3 regions of the Salegentibacter sp. BLCTC genome follow, and region 1 is predicted to be linked to each of the others. Evidence: riboswitches for the same ligand, from Rfam matches in the RefSeq annotation. Region 1 holds a riboswitch; each other region holds the start of a gene.
What was found. Region 1 has a riboswitch for cobalamin ahead of metE (5-methyltetrahydropteroyltriglutamate--homocysteine S-methyltransferase). Riboswitches for the same ligand answer to the same signal wherever they lie in the genome.

Region 1 (6,025 bases):
GTCTTTTTCTGAAATTTGACTCACCGCATCTTTCACCTTTTTGTTGTGAATTACCTCTGAAGTTTTTCTACTCTTAACAGCCTCTAAATTCTCTTTAAACTCCTTTAAAAGGGGCGCTTCAGTACTACCGGTAGCCAAAGCCCGAAGAGTTTTTAATTCTCTTACTTTTTGCCGGGCAAAGGCCATCCAGTTCTTAATTTCAGGGTTTATTTCAGTCTCCAAATCAAGATCGTATGGAACATGTAACAACGAACAGGAAGGAGCCAGTAGCAATCTATCAGAACCTATTTTATCCTGTGCCTTTTGAATAAGATGAAGGGAATTTTCAAAATCATTTTTCCAAATATTACGTCCATCTACTATCCCGAGCGATAAATTTAAGCTAGCAGGAATTTCTTCAAGCACCCTGTCTAATTGTGATGGGCATCGCACCAAATCCAGGTGTAACACATCTACCGGAAGCTTTAGAGCCAGGGCAAGATTGTCGTTAAGGCCTTCAAAATAAGTGCTGAGAACAAATCTAAGTTTAGGGAATTTTTTTCTAAGCTCATTATATACAAAAGAGTAGGCATCCCTGGCTTTCTCATCTAGATCTAAAGCTAGAAAAGGCTCGTCAAACTGAATCCATTGTGCTCCTTCTTCCTGTAATTGAGTTAAAAGCTCCTGATAAACCGGCAATAGTTTTTCTGCAAGGTCTATTTTATCAAAACCTCCCTCTTTTTCTTTTCCCAAAAGAAGGTATGTAACCAGTCCAATAATTACAGGTTTAGGCTGAACCCCAGTTTCCTTTGCCTCCTTAAATTCGTTGAGAATCTTATTGGAGTTAAGCTTAAAATGCTGATTTTTGGAAAATTCAGGAACGATATAATGATAATTGGTATCGAACCATTTGGTCATTTCCATGGCGGTAATATCTAAGCCATCTTTTTGATAGCCTCTGGCCATCGCAAAATATAAATCAAGATTGGTTAAATCACTTCTACTTTCAATCTCCCTATAACGTTCAGGAATAGCTCCTACGGTAAGGCTCATATCCAAAACCTGGTCATAATAAGAAAAATCGTTACAGGGAATTAGATCAATTCCTTCGTCTTTTTGAAGCTTCCAGTTTTCATGGCGGCTTTTTTTTCCTACCTGAAGAAGATCCTGAAGTTCACTTTTGCCTGACCAATATTGCTCGCAGGCTTTTTTGAGTTCTCTGTTGCTACCAATTCGCGGATAGCCAAGAATGTGCGTTTGCATTTCTAACTTTTAATAATTAAACAATTTGTTTTAAAAGTCTTTATAAATGCTTCGTAATGCCAGGCGATAAGAAAAAAAAGGAGAAAGAAGATACACCCAAAAAGACATACTTCTCCTGTAAAATAAAAAGTATTATAACGGGTACATCTCTAAGACCTAAGCTTCAAACCGCGAAAGCATTGTCCAATCAGAATAGGCAGGTCTCCTGACTTGTAACGGCTGCTGTCATCCTTCCCGCGTTATGCAGTGGATAATTCTTTGGACAGTAGCTTTATTATGTTACTTACAGTTGCGCGACAGTTCGTGATTCTCACACGATTCCCTATTAATCTACCTTAAGTAAAACCTTTTCTGTTTGATGAAGTATGCTAAAGAACTTATGCGGGATAAAACTAGGGATTATTTATTTAATTTCAAGACTTTCATTGAGCTTAAATAGGGTTCTTGTCACTTAACACCCGAAAGAAATTGATTATAAGCCTTAAACCTTTTAAGGGTACACTACCTCGGTACAAGCCCACAAGGCATTTGATGGAAACATTTTTTTAATTTCGAGCCAAGCCTCAAAGCATTATACCTTTTAGAGGTGCCAATAAAATCTCAGGATTTCCTATTAAGAAATGTTGAAGCTTTCGAAACCCTAAACATTATGAAATATGTTAAAAAAAGACTAACTTCGGGTTTTAATCATCAACAAAAACCTTTTATAACAATATTTAGGTTAAAATAACAATCATTATAAAACAATAAACTGATTCCTTAATATTTTATTGGAACCTGATTAAGGTCATATTTTTATAAGAACAGAGTTTTTAAATTGTGCTAAGTTTTGTAGAATTTACATAAAATTAATAAAGAATAATCAATTTATTACCGCCCCGACCCGATGAAACCATCCTTCAAAATTCTACCTGAACGTGGCTCCAACTGGCGCCAAATTGCTTTATTTTTTATAGCCGTTATTATTGGTTTGGGACTTTTTATGATGAGAGAAGCCAGGGTCACTTCATATCTTTCCGACGATCCACAGGCCTGTGTAAACTGCCATGTAATGACTCCGGTATACAATAGCTGGATGAACAGTTCTCACCGAGAGTGGGCTAATTGTAATGATTGCCATGTTCCTCATGATAATTTTGTAAATAAATACTACTTCAAAGCCAAAGATGGTTTATACCATGCCTCGGTTTTTACTGCCCGGGCCGAGCCAGATGTAATAGAAATGAGAGAAGCTTCACAGGAAGTGGTTCAACAAAACTGCATTAGGTGCCATGTGCAACAGGTTACCCAGGTTAAATATGATGGTTGGATTGAAGATCATAGGGAGAAACGCACCGGCAGGCAATGCTGGAGTTGCCACCAACAGGTTCCTCACGGAAAAATTCACGGCTTACATAGCATTAAATATAATTTAGCACCAATTCCAACCGATAAAGAAGAAATGGTTATCCCCGATTGGTTGGCAGAACAAACCTCCAAAAAATTACAAGAATGAAAAACAAAGTTCTTTTTATTGTTACTATTATTGTTGTGTTTCTTTTGGGGCTATTAGCCTCGAGTATCATCAACAGAAAATCTGAGGCAAAATATGAGTTTGTGCCCAAAGTGGAAATTAGTGAAAATGAACCCAGAAATGAAGTTTGGGGGGAGAATTACCCAAAGGAATACCAGTCTTATCTTCAAACAAAAGATACCACATTTAGATCTTTTCAAGGAGGCTCGTCTATGATTGATGTTTTAGAGGAAGACCCCAACCTGGTAATTCTTTTTGCCGGTTACGGATTCTCTAAAGACTATAATCAGGGACGCGGACACGCCTATGCTATAGAAGATATTCATAACACCTTAAGAACCGGTGGCCCCGAAGGAGAAGGAGATGGCCCAATGCCCTCTACCTGCTGGACCTGTAAAAGCCCCGATGTTCCCCGCCTTATGGATGAGATTGGCGTAACTGAATTTTACAGTGGTAAATGGGCCGATAAAGGAGACCAGGTGGTAAACCCAATTGGCTGTGCCGATTGTCACGATCCCAAAAGCATGAAACTTCGTATTACAAGACCTGCCCTAGTTGAGGCCTTTGACGCTATGGGCAAAGATATCAACGATGCTACCCATAACGAGATGCGTTCCCTTGTTTGCGCGCAATGTCACGTGGAATACTATTTTAATAAAGATCTTCCCGGTAAAGAAGGAGTGCCTTATCTTGTTTTCCCCTGGAAAGAAGGTATGAGTGTGGAAGACATGGAAAAATACTATGATAATATAGAATTTTCAGACTGGACCCACCAGTTAAGTAAAGCACCCATGCTGAAAGCACAACACCCCGGATATGAAACCTTTAAAACCGGTGTACACGCAGATAGAGGGGTTTCTTGTGCAGATTGCCATATGCCGTATAAAAGCGAAGGCGGCCAGAAATTTACCGATCACCATATCCAGTCTCCACTTAACAATACCTCAAATGCCTGCCAGGTATGCCATAGAGAAGAATCAAAAAAGTTGATTGAAAATGTTTATGAAAGACAGGCAAAATCTACTGAGAACAGGTTAAAACTTGAAGATTTATTGGTAAGAGCCCATTTAGAAGCTAAAAAATGTTGGGATTTAGGTGCAACAGAAGAGCAAATGAAAGATATACTTACAGATATTCGCCACGCACAATGGCGATGGGATTTTTCGGCTGCAGCTCACGGAGCTTCATTCCATGCACCGGTAGAGATTGCTAGAGTTATAGGTGGAGGCCTTGTAAAAGCTCAGGATGCCCGACTTAAGTTAAGTCGTTTGTTGGCCGACCTTGGCCATAACAAGCCTATTGAAATGCCCGACATTAACACCAAAGAAAAAGCTCAAAAATATATTGGCCTGGATATAGAGAAGCTTGAGGCTGAAAAAGAGCGCTTCAAAGAAAACCTTCTTCCTAAATGGATGGAACAAGCCGAAGAGCGAGAAGCAAAAATGGATACAAAAAAAGCAGTAACCTCAACAGAAGAATAAATTAATTCCCTATAAGTCAACGAAGCACCAAACAAATAGATTTTTTGATTTCGAAACAAGTTTCGGAGTATAATTAAGGATTGATTTATATGGGAGGATGTCTCAAAAAGTTCTAAAAATCGTCATTTTAGGTTTATTTTTCAGCGTTTAAAAGGCTGAAAACTTATTAGAACCTCGAAATAAATTCGGGGTGAATTCTACAAAAAATTTAGCTTGACCATATCTAACTTTTAGACAACCTCCCATATTTTATAGAGAAAAAAGAAATTAAATGAAGAAATTATACAAGCTCTTTGCATCACCGGTTTTAGCTATCATCTTATTGTTTGCCTACGCTATAGCAATGGCCGTCGCTACCTTTGTAGAAAATGATTTTGGCACCGCAACTGCCTGGCAATTAATTTACGACTCCCTATGGTTTGAGCTCATCATGCTTGGGCTGGGGTTAAGCTTTTTAGCCAATACTTTTAAATATAACCTCTGGAGAAAGGAAAAATGGGCCATCCTACTATTTCATTTGGCATTTATTGTAATACTTATTGGTGCGGGAATTACCAGGTATACTTCTTACGGAGGAATTATGCGAATTCGTGAGGGTGCAACTTCAAACACAATTATTTCAGATACTAATTTTTTAAAGTTTACCGTAAGCGATCAAAATAAATCGAAAACATTGGAAAAAAGAATAAGCTTTTCGCCAATTGGAGATAATGACTTTTCTATAGAATCCGAATTCAATAATGTACCAGTAAGCGTTAGTTATAATGAATTTGTAGCCGATGCTGTTCCGGAAATCGTAGATGACGTTGATGAAGGAAAACCTATGTTGCAAATGGTAGTTTCTGCAGGAAGCCGACGCCAAACTATTTTTCTTCAAAAAGGAGAGATAGAAAGTATTGGAGAGCATAATCATTTGGTTGGTTTTGAAGCTGAAGGGGAAGGAGTTATAAATATTATTGAAGAAAATGGTAGGTTTAAGATTAAATCTCCCCGAAGCCTTGGAACCTTTGCAATGGCTAGCGAGAAAGCAGGCACCCTGGCCAAAGACAGTTTGCATCCAATGCCTTTGAGAACATTATATCGCGATGGGGACGCTTCATTTGTGCCTTTGTCTTACCATCCTAAAGCAGCCATAAAGCTAGTTAGCGGGTCTGAAAAACCTAAAGACAACGACGAACTAAAGGATGATGCGCTTATTGTAAATGTAAAAATTGGAGAAAAGGAGGAGGAAGTAAATTTATTATACAGAGAGGGTTTTTTGCCCTCACAACACGAGATAGAACTGGGAGATACAAAAGTAACGCTATCTTATGGAGCTAAAGCCCTCAATACGCCTTTTGCCATACAACTGGAAGATTTCCAATTAGAGCGTTACCCCGGATCGACAAGTCCCTCTTCTTACGCTAGCGAAGTGAAAGTTATTGATAATGGCAAAGAAATACCGCACCGCATTTATATGAACAATGTACTGGATTATGGTGGGTATCGCTTTTTTCAGGCAAGTTACGATACCGATGAAAAGGGAACGGTACTCGCCGTAAATCACGATGCCACCGGAACTTACGTAACCTATGCCGGATACTACCTAATGATGGTTGGAATGTTCTTCACCCTCTTTGGCAAGGCCTCCAGATTTACCCAAATAAATAAGAAGTTAAAAAAGATGAAAAGCCTAAGCATCTTACTCGCAATATTTTTAAGTAGTTTTAGTGGCTTGCAGGCACAAGAATCAGACCCTGAGATTACAATAGACCTTATTAAACAGCAAGAAATAAACCAACAGCATGCC
Region 2 (6,025 bases), on a different contig from region 1:
AGCTACTAAATTACTCTTCCAGAGCCTTAAAAAAAGTAGTTTCGTAATTAGGAAGTAGATCTGGGTGAAATATAGCAACCAGGTCTTTTAGTACTAAATCTGGGCGTTGCGGGCCAAGTTCAAAATAAATTACTCCGCCGGTTTCACCTTTAGTAAGGCTTACGCTGTAAACATTTTTTTTCTGAAACACTTCAAATTGCCTGTAATGTTCCGATTCTTCTAAAAGTTGCGAGTAAGAAGTAAACTGTCCGGCACTTATCCAAAAATCGGCGTCCTGGGCTTTTTCCAGCACACTTTCAAAAGATAATGCCATGCTGCCGTTTCCACGGGTGTCAGAATATACGTAATTAGCATTGGCGTCTTTAATAAACTGTGCATGCCATGAGTTTCCGTAAGGTAAATACCATTGGTCTTTATACATAGCACCACTTAAGACTTTTGGGGTATTTCTAGCCGACTTTGCTAAATCTTTAGCTTCTTTATAAGCTTTTTCAATAGATTCAAACTCTTCTTCGGCTTCAGCTAACTTATCGTAAAAAGCACCAAAAAACTTGATCCATTCTGCTTTTCCAAGTGGAGTTTTTTCTGTCCAATCGCCGTTGTACATCACCGGAATTCCCATTTTTTGAATTGTTTCCAGGGTTTTGTTATTCGCATCTATAGCAAAACCAATAACTACTTCGGGTTCCAGGTCTATAAGTATTTCGGTATTGATATTTTCGTTTTTCCCCAACTCTTTAATTTTGCCGGAATTAATCAGTTTTCTGGTTTTTTCAGAAGAGATATAATCTAAGCCCGGGAAACCAATAAGGCTGTTTTCTTCATTTAAAGCTTCGAGTGCCGGAATATGAGTGGTAGAAGTAACAACCATTTTTTTTACCGGAATTTGCACTTTTTGATCATACTCTAAATCTTTTGGGATTTGAGCATTTTCCTTAAAAAGAAGATAAGTGAAGGGCTCTTTGGCATTAGGCCAGGGAGATTTTAGTTCTATTAGGTAGAAATCATTAAATGTTTTGATACTAAAACTCTTAGCGTAACTTAATTCAAGCGCTGTTTCAAGCTTTTTAGAAGTTGTTTTTTGTTCGTTCTGGTTATTCTTACATGCAGTTAGGAATAGAAATAGAATAACAAAATTAAGAATCCAGGTAAACTTATTTTTCATTTTAATACGCTTAAATCTAATTGACTGAAACTTGCTTTTTCTCATTTTCCAGAATGAAACCTTGTTTGTCTTGAACATAGTGTTTCAGATATTTTTGGAAGAGGAATTGTCAAAAGTAATATTATTTAGAATTTAATAGTTACAACTCGTATAAATGTTTAATTTCGCACTGAAATTTTTGGTTCGGATGTGTTTTATCACGCCGATTAAAAGGGAATCAGGAAAAAAGTACGAAGTTAGAAGTACAAAATACCAGGAAAGAATATTTTATTCGTGTTTCAAACTTCTTCCTTCTAACTTTTGTTAAGCCTGAGCTGTTCCCGCAACTGTAAGCTAAGTTCTGATTTTTAAATCAGAATGCTTGTTGTTATCACTTCAAAAACCACTGTTCTTAGTTAAGGATGGGAAGGTAAACAACAAGACGCGAGCCAGGAGACCTGCCAAAATAGTACTAATTAATTCTTAGACTTTCGGGATAAAAGTCAGGGGGCAGATGAAAAATAGACAATTTTATATTTTATTTCTTGGCTTGCTTTGTGGCTTGCCATTATGGGCTCAAAACGATACTATAAACGTTTTGGACGAGGTGTTTTTAACCGATATTAAACTAAGAGATTTCTCTACCGGACAGCATGTAAGCGTTTTAAACGATTCGGTTTTAAAGAAAAACGGAGCACTACTTACTTCAGCTTTAAATTTTAATACCAATATCTATTTTAAAGAAAATGGCCTGGGAATGGTTTCTTCGCCATCTTTTCGTGGAACAACTGCGTCTCAAACCGCGGTTTTATGGAATGGAATTAATATTAATTCTCAATTTAACGGTCAAACCGACTTTAATACCATAAACGCGGGCGGATTTGATAATATAAGTGTTCGTGGTGGGGGTGGAAGTGTTGTGTATGGCTCTGGGGCTATTGGCGGAAGTATTCACTTAAATACCCAACTTGATTTTAGTGGAAAAACAAAACAGGATTTATTTTTACAATACGGGAGTTTTAACACCTTAGATGCTCGATATAAAATTAAAACTTCAACCAAAAAATGGAGCTTAAGTGCCGCTCTTGCCAGAAACTCTTCAGATAATGATTATGAATGGCCGCTGAAAGGAAAGAAGAACGTAAATGGGAGCTTTTATAACAATAACCTAAATATTGGTTTGGCATATAGGTTTACTAAAAGAAATACCTTAAAGTTTTACAGTGAAGTTTTTGAAGGAGAACGTCATTTTTCATTGATAAGGCCTTCAGAAACTAAAACCAAATACAGTAATGTAAATTCACGGAATTTATTGGAATGGGTTAGTGAGTTTGGCAATTTTATCTCGGTAGCCAGGTTGGCCTATTTGGATGAAAACTATAGATATTATCCAAATATTGCTTCCAATAATTATACGTTTGGAGCAGCAAAGACTACCATAGGAAAGTATGATATAAAATACACACCTTCAAATACATTGCAATTTAATGCTTTATTAACCAATACCTATACCGATGGAACGGGATCGGGAATTACTGAAAATACCAGGAATATTTTTTCTTCGGCATTTTTAATGAAACACCGGCCGTTTAAGAAACTTCAGTACGAATTGGGTTTAAGAAAAGAAGTTACCAATAATTATGAGAGTCCGTTATTGTTTTCGGCGGGTCTTAATTACGATGTAACCAATTTATATAGTTTTAAAATAAACGCTTCCAGAAATTTTAGAATTCCAACGTATAACGACCTGTATTGGACGGGCGCCGGAAATCCCAATCTTAATCCTGAAACCTCCAACCAGGTAGAACTTGGAAAGCATTTTAACTATAAAAATTTAAATTTTAGCCTTACCGGTTATTACAACCAAATTGATGATATGATTCGTTGGCTACCCTCAGAAACAGGGGCCTGGCGTCCAATAAATGAAGAGAAAGTAGAAACCTATGGCTTTGAGGTACTCACTAATTGGCAAAAAAATATTTTAAAAAATCATAGTATAGGTGCTTCTGCAACTTATGCTTATACCGTTTCAGAAGATATGAATACCGGGTACCAGCTTATTTATGTACCCTTTCATAAAGCTACGGCTGCCTTTACCTATACTTTTAAAAAGTTAAGTCTGGATTATCAGCTTCTATATACCGGCGAGGCGTTTACCAGGTCAGATAATAATGCTCGTTATAATATGGATGCCTATACGGTTTCAAACCTGGGAATAGGCTATGATTTTGGAAAAAAGCATAGCTATAAAATTGGGGCAAGAGTACTCAATATTTTTGATGAAGCATACCAAAGTGTAGAAAACCGGTGGATGCCCGGTAGAAATTTTAATATATACCTAAACCTTAATTTTTAAACAATGAAGAGAATTAGCAAACTATTGTCTATGGCCTTAATAGGAGGGCTTTTATTAAATTCCTGTAGTAGTGACGATGATATTGTTGATCCCGATGGGCCACAAGCGGAAGGAGATTATACCAATGGTTTTTTTGTACTGAATGAGGGAAATAGCGGTAGTGGCGGTAGTGTTACCTTTATAGATAATACATTCCAAAATGTAACAAATGAAATCTATAAAAAAGAAGCCACAGAAGATGATCTGGGACAGTATGCGCAATCTATTTTTTTTGAAGATGATTTAGCATATATAGTATCAAATGGATCGAATATGATCACCATTGTAAATCGCTATACTTTTGAATATGTTGATAGAATAGAATCCGGACTGATCTCACCAAGATACGGAGTAATAGAAAACGGGAAAATATTTGTAACTAATCAAGGAACTTACGAAGCTCCTGGAGCCACTGAATTTGATGATTTTGTAGCTATAATTGACCTGGAATCTTTGGAAGTTGAAAAAACTATTAAAACAAATACTGTTATAGAATATATTCACGAAGAAGATGGATTAATTTACGTTCAAAAAGCTGCCTTTGGTAGCGGTAGTGATATAGCGGTAATAGACTCTGCTTCAGGTGAAATTATAAATACTATTGTAACAGAAAATGCTTTAAATTCTTTTGAAATTGAAGATGGGATTATTTATGCTTTGAGTAGTGCTAAACTGGAAAAAATTGATTTAGCCACTGGTGCTATAATAGATGAGGTTGAAATAAATACTGAATCGGGAAGTGCAGTTAACCTTGAATTAGAAGATGAAATGGTTTACTACACTGTAGGTAAATCAGTTTATAGTATGAGTGTAAATGCTGAAACTGCACCTGAGGATGCGTTGTTTTCGTATAACAGTGATTCACAGTGGGGAGTTATGTATGGATTTGAGGTAGACGAGGATAAAATTTACATTGCAGATGGAGGTGATTTTTCTTCAAATAGTTTTGTTGAAATTTATACTATTAGTGGGGAGTTACTTGAAAACATTGAAGTTGGTATAGGTCCTAATGGCTTCTACTTTAACGACTAACTATATTGTTTTTCTGTTATTTGCTTATATAAAAAAGCCCCGTTTCATTAATGAAACGGAGCTTTTCCTTTTAGTTTAAAGAATTACTTCTGTAATTCTACTGCTTTTTTCCTAACTTCTTCTGGGATTTTATCAATATACATTCTCTGATAATCAACATCAGTCTCACCTCTTTCTCCAATTTTAGTAAACCTGATATCGTAAGAAACTGCTGGAATGGCCATTTTGTTTCCGGTTATATCGGCAAGAGCTGCAGCAAGCATAGGCTCTTCAGGGGATCCTAATTCTATAAGGTTAGTATAGCCCTCGCTAACCGTAATATCAGGAATTAACCCCATTTCGTAATAAGCGTCTTCATTAGCATTTTTAGATTCATAAATGAGTGGTTGAATTACATATTTATGATTAGGATTACGGTTTTGTTTGTTAAAGTTTGGCGAATCGTACAAAGGAGCGGCCGCTTGAAATTTACCAACTGTGGTGTCGCCAACATGTACCATATTTATATAAGGAGAGAGTCCATTCATCACTAATTCACTTGCTGAAGCGGTAAAACTGGTTCCAATAATATGAACTTCATTTAAGTTTAGGCTGTTAATAGCCTCGCCTGTTCTTATTTTATCGTTAAAACGGTCTACAAGTTCTTCCTGGGTGAATTCATTCTGTAAAAGATCGTTCCATCTTTGTTTAGAAAAAATCTCCCCTTCAAATTGCCCGGTAATCATACTGGAAAGATCCACTGCAGTTTCCACATTTCCACCGCCATTATAACGAAGGTCAAGTACAAGTGCTTGTGCACCTTCAGCTTTTAATTTTCCAAAAGCAGCGTTTAACTCAGCGTCAAAATCGGCGGTAAATGAGTTGTACATCACGTAACCTACCTTTGTACCATTTACATCAAGGGTTTTTGCCAGTAAAACCGGATTTTCGGTAATTTGTTCTCTGGTTAAAGCAATAGTTTCACCGGTTTCACTAATTACATTATCATTTACTTCAGCTAAAGAAATTTCATAACCATCACGTGCCAAAAGCGATTGATAGTTAGATCGGTTCATGGCTTCTCCATCAATTTCGGTAAAAAGCATTCCTCTTTTTACTTCGGCTTCATCGGCAGGGCTTCCGGGAATTACATAGCGTACATAACCAAAAACCCCATTTTCTCCATAAGCTACAAGACCATAGTCCATGCCGGTGGTAGTACTAATACCACTTTGGCTGTTTTCAAGGATTGTATAATCGTCAAGAATAAAACTAAATCGGTCTTTTGGAGCGGGAACTTTTAATCCTTCATTAAAAAGATCCTCCGGCGAATCAAAACTGGCGAGCCATTCATCTTTATCGGCTTCAGAATCAAAATAATTTTCGTCAAGTTCTGCAACATCTGCCTCGTAAACATAAAAAATACTCATGGCATTATATAGATAATTCTCTATTTCTAAATCGGGATCTTCTTC
Region 3 (6,025 bases), on a different contig from region 1:
GGCAATTCCAGATCTTCAATGTTATCTTCTAAAACATCAAATTCTAAATGTTTGATTTCCTTGTTTAAATCGCCTTTATTTCTTGAAGCAACAATTACATTATTTTCTTTAACCAATTGATTGGCAATTTCAAGTCCAATACCAGTTGAACCGCCAATAAGTAAAATATTCCTTTCCATAATTATATTTTTTAGTTGAGTATGTCTTGCTTTAGGGTAGCATTTTTGGTATTTGCTTCATCAAATTCGCCAAAAAGCTCGGTAAGTTTCTCTCTTCTATAATCAAAAATTTCTTTTAATTTAGGAGCCACTAATATTGGATGTACCAATTCACCTAATTTCCCAAAAGGTAATTTATAATCTATAATATCCTCCATTTCAACACCACCGGGTATTTTCTTTAGGAAATGCTTATGATGCCAAAGTGCATAGGGTCCAAAACGTTGTTCGTCTACAAAGTATTCTTTGTCTTTAACGTGGGTTATTTCAGTAACCCATTTGGTTTTAATGCCTGCTATAGGTGTAACTATATATTGAATAATTTGGCCGGGAAACATAGGCCTGTCGGCTCCCGAAAGAATATGAAAACCCATATAATCTGGAGTAATTGTTTTTAAATTTCCGGGACTTGAGAGGAATTCCCAGGCTTTTTCCAGACTAATTGGGAGCTTCTGTACCGATTTCTTGGTGTATATCTTCATTTTAGCAGTATTTGAATGTAAAATTAGAGCTTGTTTTGTTTAAAATAAAATTATTATAGTTAAACAAAATATAAATCAAGTTTTTGTTTTTCTTAATTTATAATCATTTTCTAGGTATATTTGATTGAACTAAAACAAACTAAACAATGAAAAAACTATTTCTATTTTTATGTACAGCAGGCATTATGAGTGCAACACAAGCCCAGGTACAGGCACCACAGCCCAGTCCGTTTACTAAAATTGAACAAAAGGTTGGTCTTACCGATGTTAGCCTGGAATATTCGCGGCCCGGCATGCGAGATCGTGAGATTTTTGGAAACTTAGTGCCTTACGGAAAAGTATGGCGTACGGGAGCTAATGAAAATACCAAAATAACATTTAGTGATAATATAACTATCCAGGGAGAAGAATTAAAGGCGGGAACTTACGCGATTTACACAATTCCAAAGGAAGACCAATGGGAAGTAATGTTTTACAGCGATGCCAATAACTGGGGAAATCCAGCAGAATGGGATAAGGATAAAGTAGCCTTAAAAGTAATGGCTGAAGTGATGGAACTGCCATTTGAAATGGAAACTTTTACAATCATGATAGATGATCTTAAAAATGATTCGGCTGCACTTAATTTTGTTTGGGCAAATACAGTAGCAAGCCTAAGCTTTAAAGTGCCTACCGAGGAAAAAACCATGGCAAGTATTGAAAAAACAATGAATGGTCCCGGTGCTAACGATTATTTTGCAGCGGCAACCTATTACCACGATAGCAATAAAGATTTAGAGCAGGCTTATAAATGGATTAATAAGTCTTTGGAATTAGGAAATCCTGATGCTTTTTGGATTCTAAGAAAAAAATCACTTATTGCGGCCGATCTCGGTAAAAAAGAAGAAGCGATTGCAGCAGCTAAAAAATCTCTAGCCGAAGCTGAAAAAGCAGGAAACCAAGATTATGTAAAAATGAACAAAGATTCCCTGAAAGAGTGGGGAGCTATGTAAGTTGAATTTTAAGAATAATAAAAAGGCTGTTTGAAGTCTTGTTAAAAACGTCATCCTGAATTTATTTCAGGATCTAAAATGTTAGAAGCTGGAACAAGCCCGCCTGAACGGACCGGCAGGTTCAGCTTGACGTCACAAAAAACTTTCAGACAGCCTTTTTATATAGATATTTAAGCCTCACAACTGGCACAATTTACCATATTGGCTATAAATTCTTTAGAAACACTTTGACTACGCTGGTAGTAAAGGGTTTTTACACCAAGCTGCCAGGCTTCTATCATTAACTTATTTACCTCTCTTACCGGAAGGTCTGAGGGGATATTTAAATTTAAACTCTGAGCCTGGTCAATAAATTTTTGCCTAACCGAAGCTTGTTGAATAATCTCTAACTGACTTATCTCTTTAAAGGTTTTAAAAACCATACGTTCTTCGTCACTCAACTCTTTTAAGTGTTGCACACTTCCGTGATTTAGCATAATACTACGCCAGGTTTCTTCGGTATCTAATCCCTTTTCCTGAAGTAATTTTTTTAAATATTTATTCTTCCGCATAAAATTTCCTTTGGCCAGACCTGCTTTATAATAATTGCTGCTAAAAGGTTCAATTCCCGGTGATGCCTGTCCTAAAATAGCAGAAGAAGAGGTAGTTGGCGCAATGGCCATAAGGGTTGTATTCCTTAAACCATAGTCTTTAAGAACTTCCGGTTCTCCATAGATATTTGCCAGTTCCTTACTCGCTTTGGTTGCTTTTTCACTTATATCTTTAAAAATGTTATTGGTTAAACCTTTAGCTTTTAAACCTTCAAAAGGAATTCTGTTTTTTTGCAGGTACGAATGCCAACCCATTACACCAAGCCCCAGGGCCCTATGTCTTTTGGCAAACTTGTTGGCCGATGCCAGGTAATGGTTTCCTTCAGTTTTTGCAATGAACTCCTGTAAAACAGCATCTAAGAAATAGATGGCTAATTTTACAGCTTCGGTATCTTTCCATTCGTCGTAAAGCTCCAGGTTCATAGAAGAAAGGCAGCAAATAAAAGACTCGTCTTTGGTAGAAGGCAAAGCAATTTCTGAACAAAGGTTGCTGGAATGGATGGTGTAATTTTTATCTTTATACACCTCTGGTTTAAATCGGTTAATATTGTCTTTAAAGAAGATATAAGGCAAACCTTTTTGCTGCCTACTTTCCAAAACTTTTGCCCAAATCTCTCTTTTATCCCTGTCGCCGTCTATCATTTCCTGCATCCAGTAATCGGGAACACTAACGCCGTAGAATAGGTTCTGAATAGGATTTCCTATATTTTTTATTTCTAAAAACTCTTTAATATCGGGGTGATCTATATCAAGATAAGCTGCAAAAGCTCCACGACGCACACCGCCCTGTGAAATAGTATCCATAGCTGTGTCGAAAAGCTTCATAAAACTGGTAGCACCACTACTTTTGCCGTTGTCTGTTACTGCACTTCCCCTTCCTCTTAATTCTCCGAAATAACCGGAAGTTCCGCCACCAATTTTGGTTTGCATAATTACTTCGCCCAATTTATGGGTAATCCCTTCAATATTATCTGGTACGTATACATTAAAGCAAGAAATAGGTAATCCGCGCTCTGTACCCATATTTGCCCAAATGGGTGAGCTTAAACTCATCCAGCCGCGTTCTATCATTTCTATAAAAGCTTCGGCCAGTTCGGGCTTATAAAGTCTTTTTGCAGCTGCATTTGCAACGCGTTCTATAGCCGATTTTGCGGTTTCTCCTTTTAATAAATAACCGCGATTTAATATTTGCTGGCTCTCTTCGTTAAGCCACCATAGGCGCTCCTGTTTTGTTTCTTTAAGTATTGCTTCGGGCATTTTACTGTATTTTTAAGTTGAATTATTTTTGTGGAAAACCTTTAAAAAAGATCATCTGCGGTAATACTTTTATCGTGTTTGGTATAATCTACCGGGCGTTTGGCAAAAAAATCGTCCAAACTGTTGGCAAAAACTTCCTCCTCAAACCATAGCATCGCTTTATAATCATATTCTGAAACGAAATAAAGCTTCTCTAAACCTATTTTTTCAAGGCTATCGTCTACTCGGTATTTCATAAAATTAAGTAGGTCTTCCTTTTTGCACTGTTCTAAAGAACCATCCTCGAAGATCCAATCCAGAATCTCAGATTCTACCTCCATAGAATGGGATATAATTTCCCTTATTTGGGTTTTGGTTTCTTCATTAAAGAATTCAGGGAACTCTTTTTTAATTTGGTTTACAATGTAAATTCCGGCATTGGCATGAATTTGCTCATCTACCGAGGTCCATGCAATTATATTGCTCACGTTTTTCATCACTCCTTTAAATCTGCTAAAGGAAAGAATAATGGCAAACTGACTAAAAAGGGAAACATTTTCAATTAAAATGGAGAATAAAATAAGGGAAAACACGTATTTTTTTTCGTCTGAAGATTTTGTATTTGCTAAAGCTTCAGAGAGATAAGCTACACGTTTTTTAATAACAGGAGTTTCAATTAATTTCTCAAACTCATTATTATACCCAAGTACTTCAAGCAAGCGGGAGTAAGCTTCAGAATGTCTAAATTCACATTCGGCGAATGTACTTCCCAGGCCGTTGAATTCTGGTTTTGGTAGGTGTTGATACAAGTCTCCCCAAAAGGATTTTACAGCTACTTCAATTTGCGCAATAGCTAAAAGGCTTCTTTTAATAACCTGTTTTTCATTTTCACTAAGATGCGAATGAAAATCCTGGACATCAGCTGTAAAGTCTACTTCAGAATGTACCCAAAATGATTTATTTATAGCTTCGGTAAACTGAAGAATCTCGGGATATTCGAAAGGTTTGTAATTCACCCGCTTTTGAAAAATATTCATATCACTTTTGTTTTGGTTTTTAAATCAAAAGCATAAAAGTAATAGTTGTCTTAAGGGAAGTTTACTTGTGATAAATACACAATTTCCTGGACATTTACTTTTTATGCGAAAGCAAAAGTCAACCCGGTCGGAAAGGTAATCTGGCTTGTAGTTGAACCTACTTTACAGTTGCGCAACAGCTCATGAATTTCACATGATTCCCCTTATTTATTGAAAAAGACAATAACCACCGGTATGATTTTACAAAAGTAAAGTTATAAGTAATAAGCGACCCTTTTATAGAAAAACTACGGAGTTATAAACATAGTTTTTCACAAGTTTATTTACTCGATAATCGAGATTTAATATTCACAAGTTTACTTCCAAACTTAAAATGACTATCCATAACATGTCTCGTTGGCTTTAGAAGGTAATTTGTTGACTATTAAAATTTTGGGATTCGTAATCCTTATTATCTGGAGGCGTTATTATAAAAAAGCTATTTAAAAACTATCTTTTTTATAATTTTTAAATCTAAAAGCTTAATTAGCCAATTAATTTTCTGCTTTTATGGAGAAATCATCTATTCTATTGAACTTGTAATAAAACTTGAACTGGAAGAATGTTAAACAAACATTTGAATGTCTAGTTTTATTGGATTTTTATAAATTGCAGGAAAGATATTTTATATTTTTCATTATTAATCTACGTAACCATCAACATATTTATTTAAGTTATGAGTAATTATCATATTAAGAATTTAGAAGAGTATTTTCAAGTGTATAGAAAATCGGTTAGAGAGCCTGAAAATTTTTGGGAAGAAGTTGCCGAAGAACATTTCACCTGGCGAAAAAAATGGGACAATGTATTGAGCTGGGACTTTAATAAACCTGAAGTAAAGTGGTTTGAAAATGCAAAACTTAATATTACAGAGAACTGTATAGATCGTTACCTTTTTACCAATGCAGATAGAACCGCCATTATTTGGGAGCCAAACGGTACCGAAGAGGAGGCTCAACATATTTCTTATAAAGAACTTCATAAAAAAGTAAATAAATTTGCAAATGTTTTAAAGTCTAAAGGAATAGAAAAAGGCGATAGGGTTTGTATTTACCTGCCTATGATTCCAGAACTTGCAGTAGCTATGTTGGCTTGTGCTCGTATTGGAGCTATACACTCTGTTGTTTTTGCAGGCTTTTCTTCAAAAGCCCTGGCTACCAGAACAAATGATGCCGATTGTAAAATGCTTATAACTTCAGATGGTTCTTACCGCGGAAATAAGACTATAGACTTAAAAGGGATTGTAGATAAAGCTCTGGAAGAATGTCCAGGAGTAAAAAGTGTTTTGGTTGCAAAACGTATAAATTCTGATATTAATATGAAAGAAGGACGCGACCAATGGTTGCAGCCTTTGTTAGATGAAGCTTCAGACCAATGTGAAGCAACCACTATGGATGCCGAAGACCCATTGTTTATTTTGTATACTTCGGG

Region 2: it holds a riboswitch for cobalamin, as region 1 does, so the genes downstream of both, GUB10_RS01345 (TonB-dependent siderophore receptor) here and metE (5-methyltetrahydropteroyltriglutamate--homocysteine S-methyltransferase) in region 1, are expected to answer to the same signal.
Region 3: it holds a riboswitch for cobalamin, as region 1 does, so the genes downstream of both, GUB10_RS07955 (ribonucleotide-diphosphate reductase subunit beta) here and metE (5-methyltetrahydropteroyltriglutamate--homocysteine S-methyltransferase) in region 1, are expected to answer to the same signal.

The regions. Positions count from the first base shown of each region.
Region 1 covers NZ_WYEW01000011.1:40,824-46,848, reverse strand. Annotated here, with positions in the region: gene metE (5-methyltetrahydropteroyltriglutamate--homocysteine S-methyltransferase) at 1-1,242, opposite strand, end outside; cobalamin riboswitch at 1,420-1,607, opposite strand; gene nrfH (cytochrome c nitrite reductase small subunit) at 2,129-2,737, shown strand; gene nrfA (ammonia-forming cytochrome c nitrite reductase) at 2,734-4,236, shown strand; gene ccsA (cytochrome c biogenesis protein) at 4,508-6,025, shown strand, end outside.
Region 2 covers NZ_WYEW01000001.1:289,613-295,637, reverse strand. Annotated here, with positions in the region: gene GUB10_RS01350 (ABC transporter substrate-binding protein) at 11-1,165, opposite strand; cobalamin riboswitch at 1,328-1,625, shown strand; gene GUB10_RS01345 (TonB-dependent siderophore receptor) at 1,659-3,500, shown strand; gene GUB10_RS01340 (YncE family protein) at 3,504-4,571, shown strand; gene GUB10_RS01335 (S41 family peptidase) at 4,655-6,025, opposite strand, start outside.
Region 3 covers NZ_WYEW01000005.1:15,785-21,809, forward strand. Annotated here, with positions in the region: gene GUB10_RS07935 (SDR family NAD(P)-dependent oxidoreductase) at 1-179, opposite strand, end outside; gene GUB10_RS07940 (SRPBCC family protein) at 191-700, opposite strand; gene GUB10_RS07945 (DUF2911 domain-containing protein) at 847-1,692, shown strand; gene GUB10_RS07950 (ribonucleoside-diphosphate reductase subunit alpha) at 1,863-3,539, opposite strand; gene GUB10_RS07955 (ribonucleotide-diphosphate reductase subunit beta) at 3,581-4,555, opposite strand; cobalamin riboswitch at 4,668-4,803, opposite strand; gene acs (acetate--CoA ligase) at 5,271-6,025, shown strand, end outside.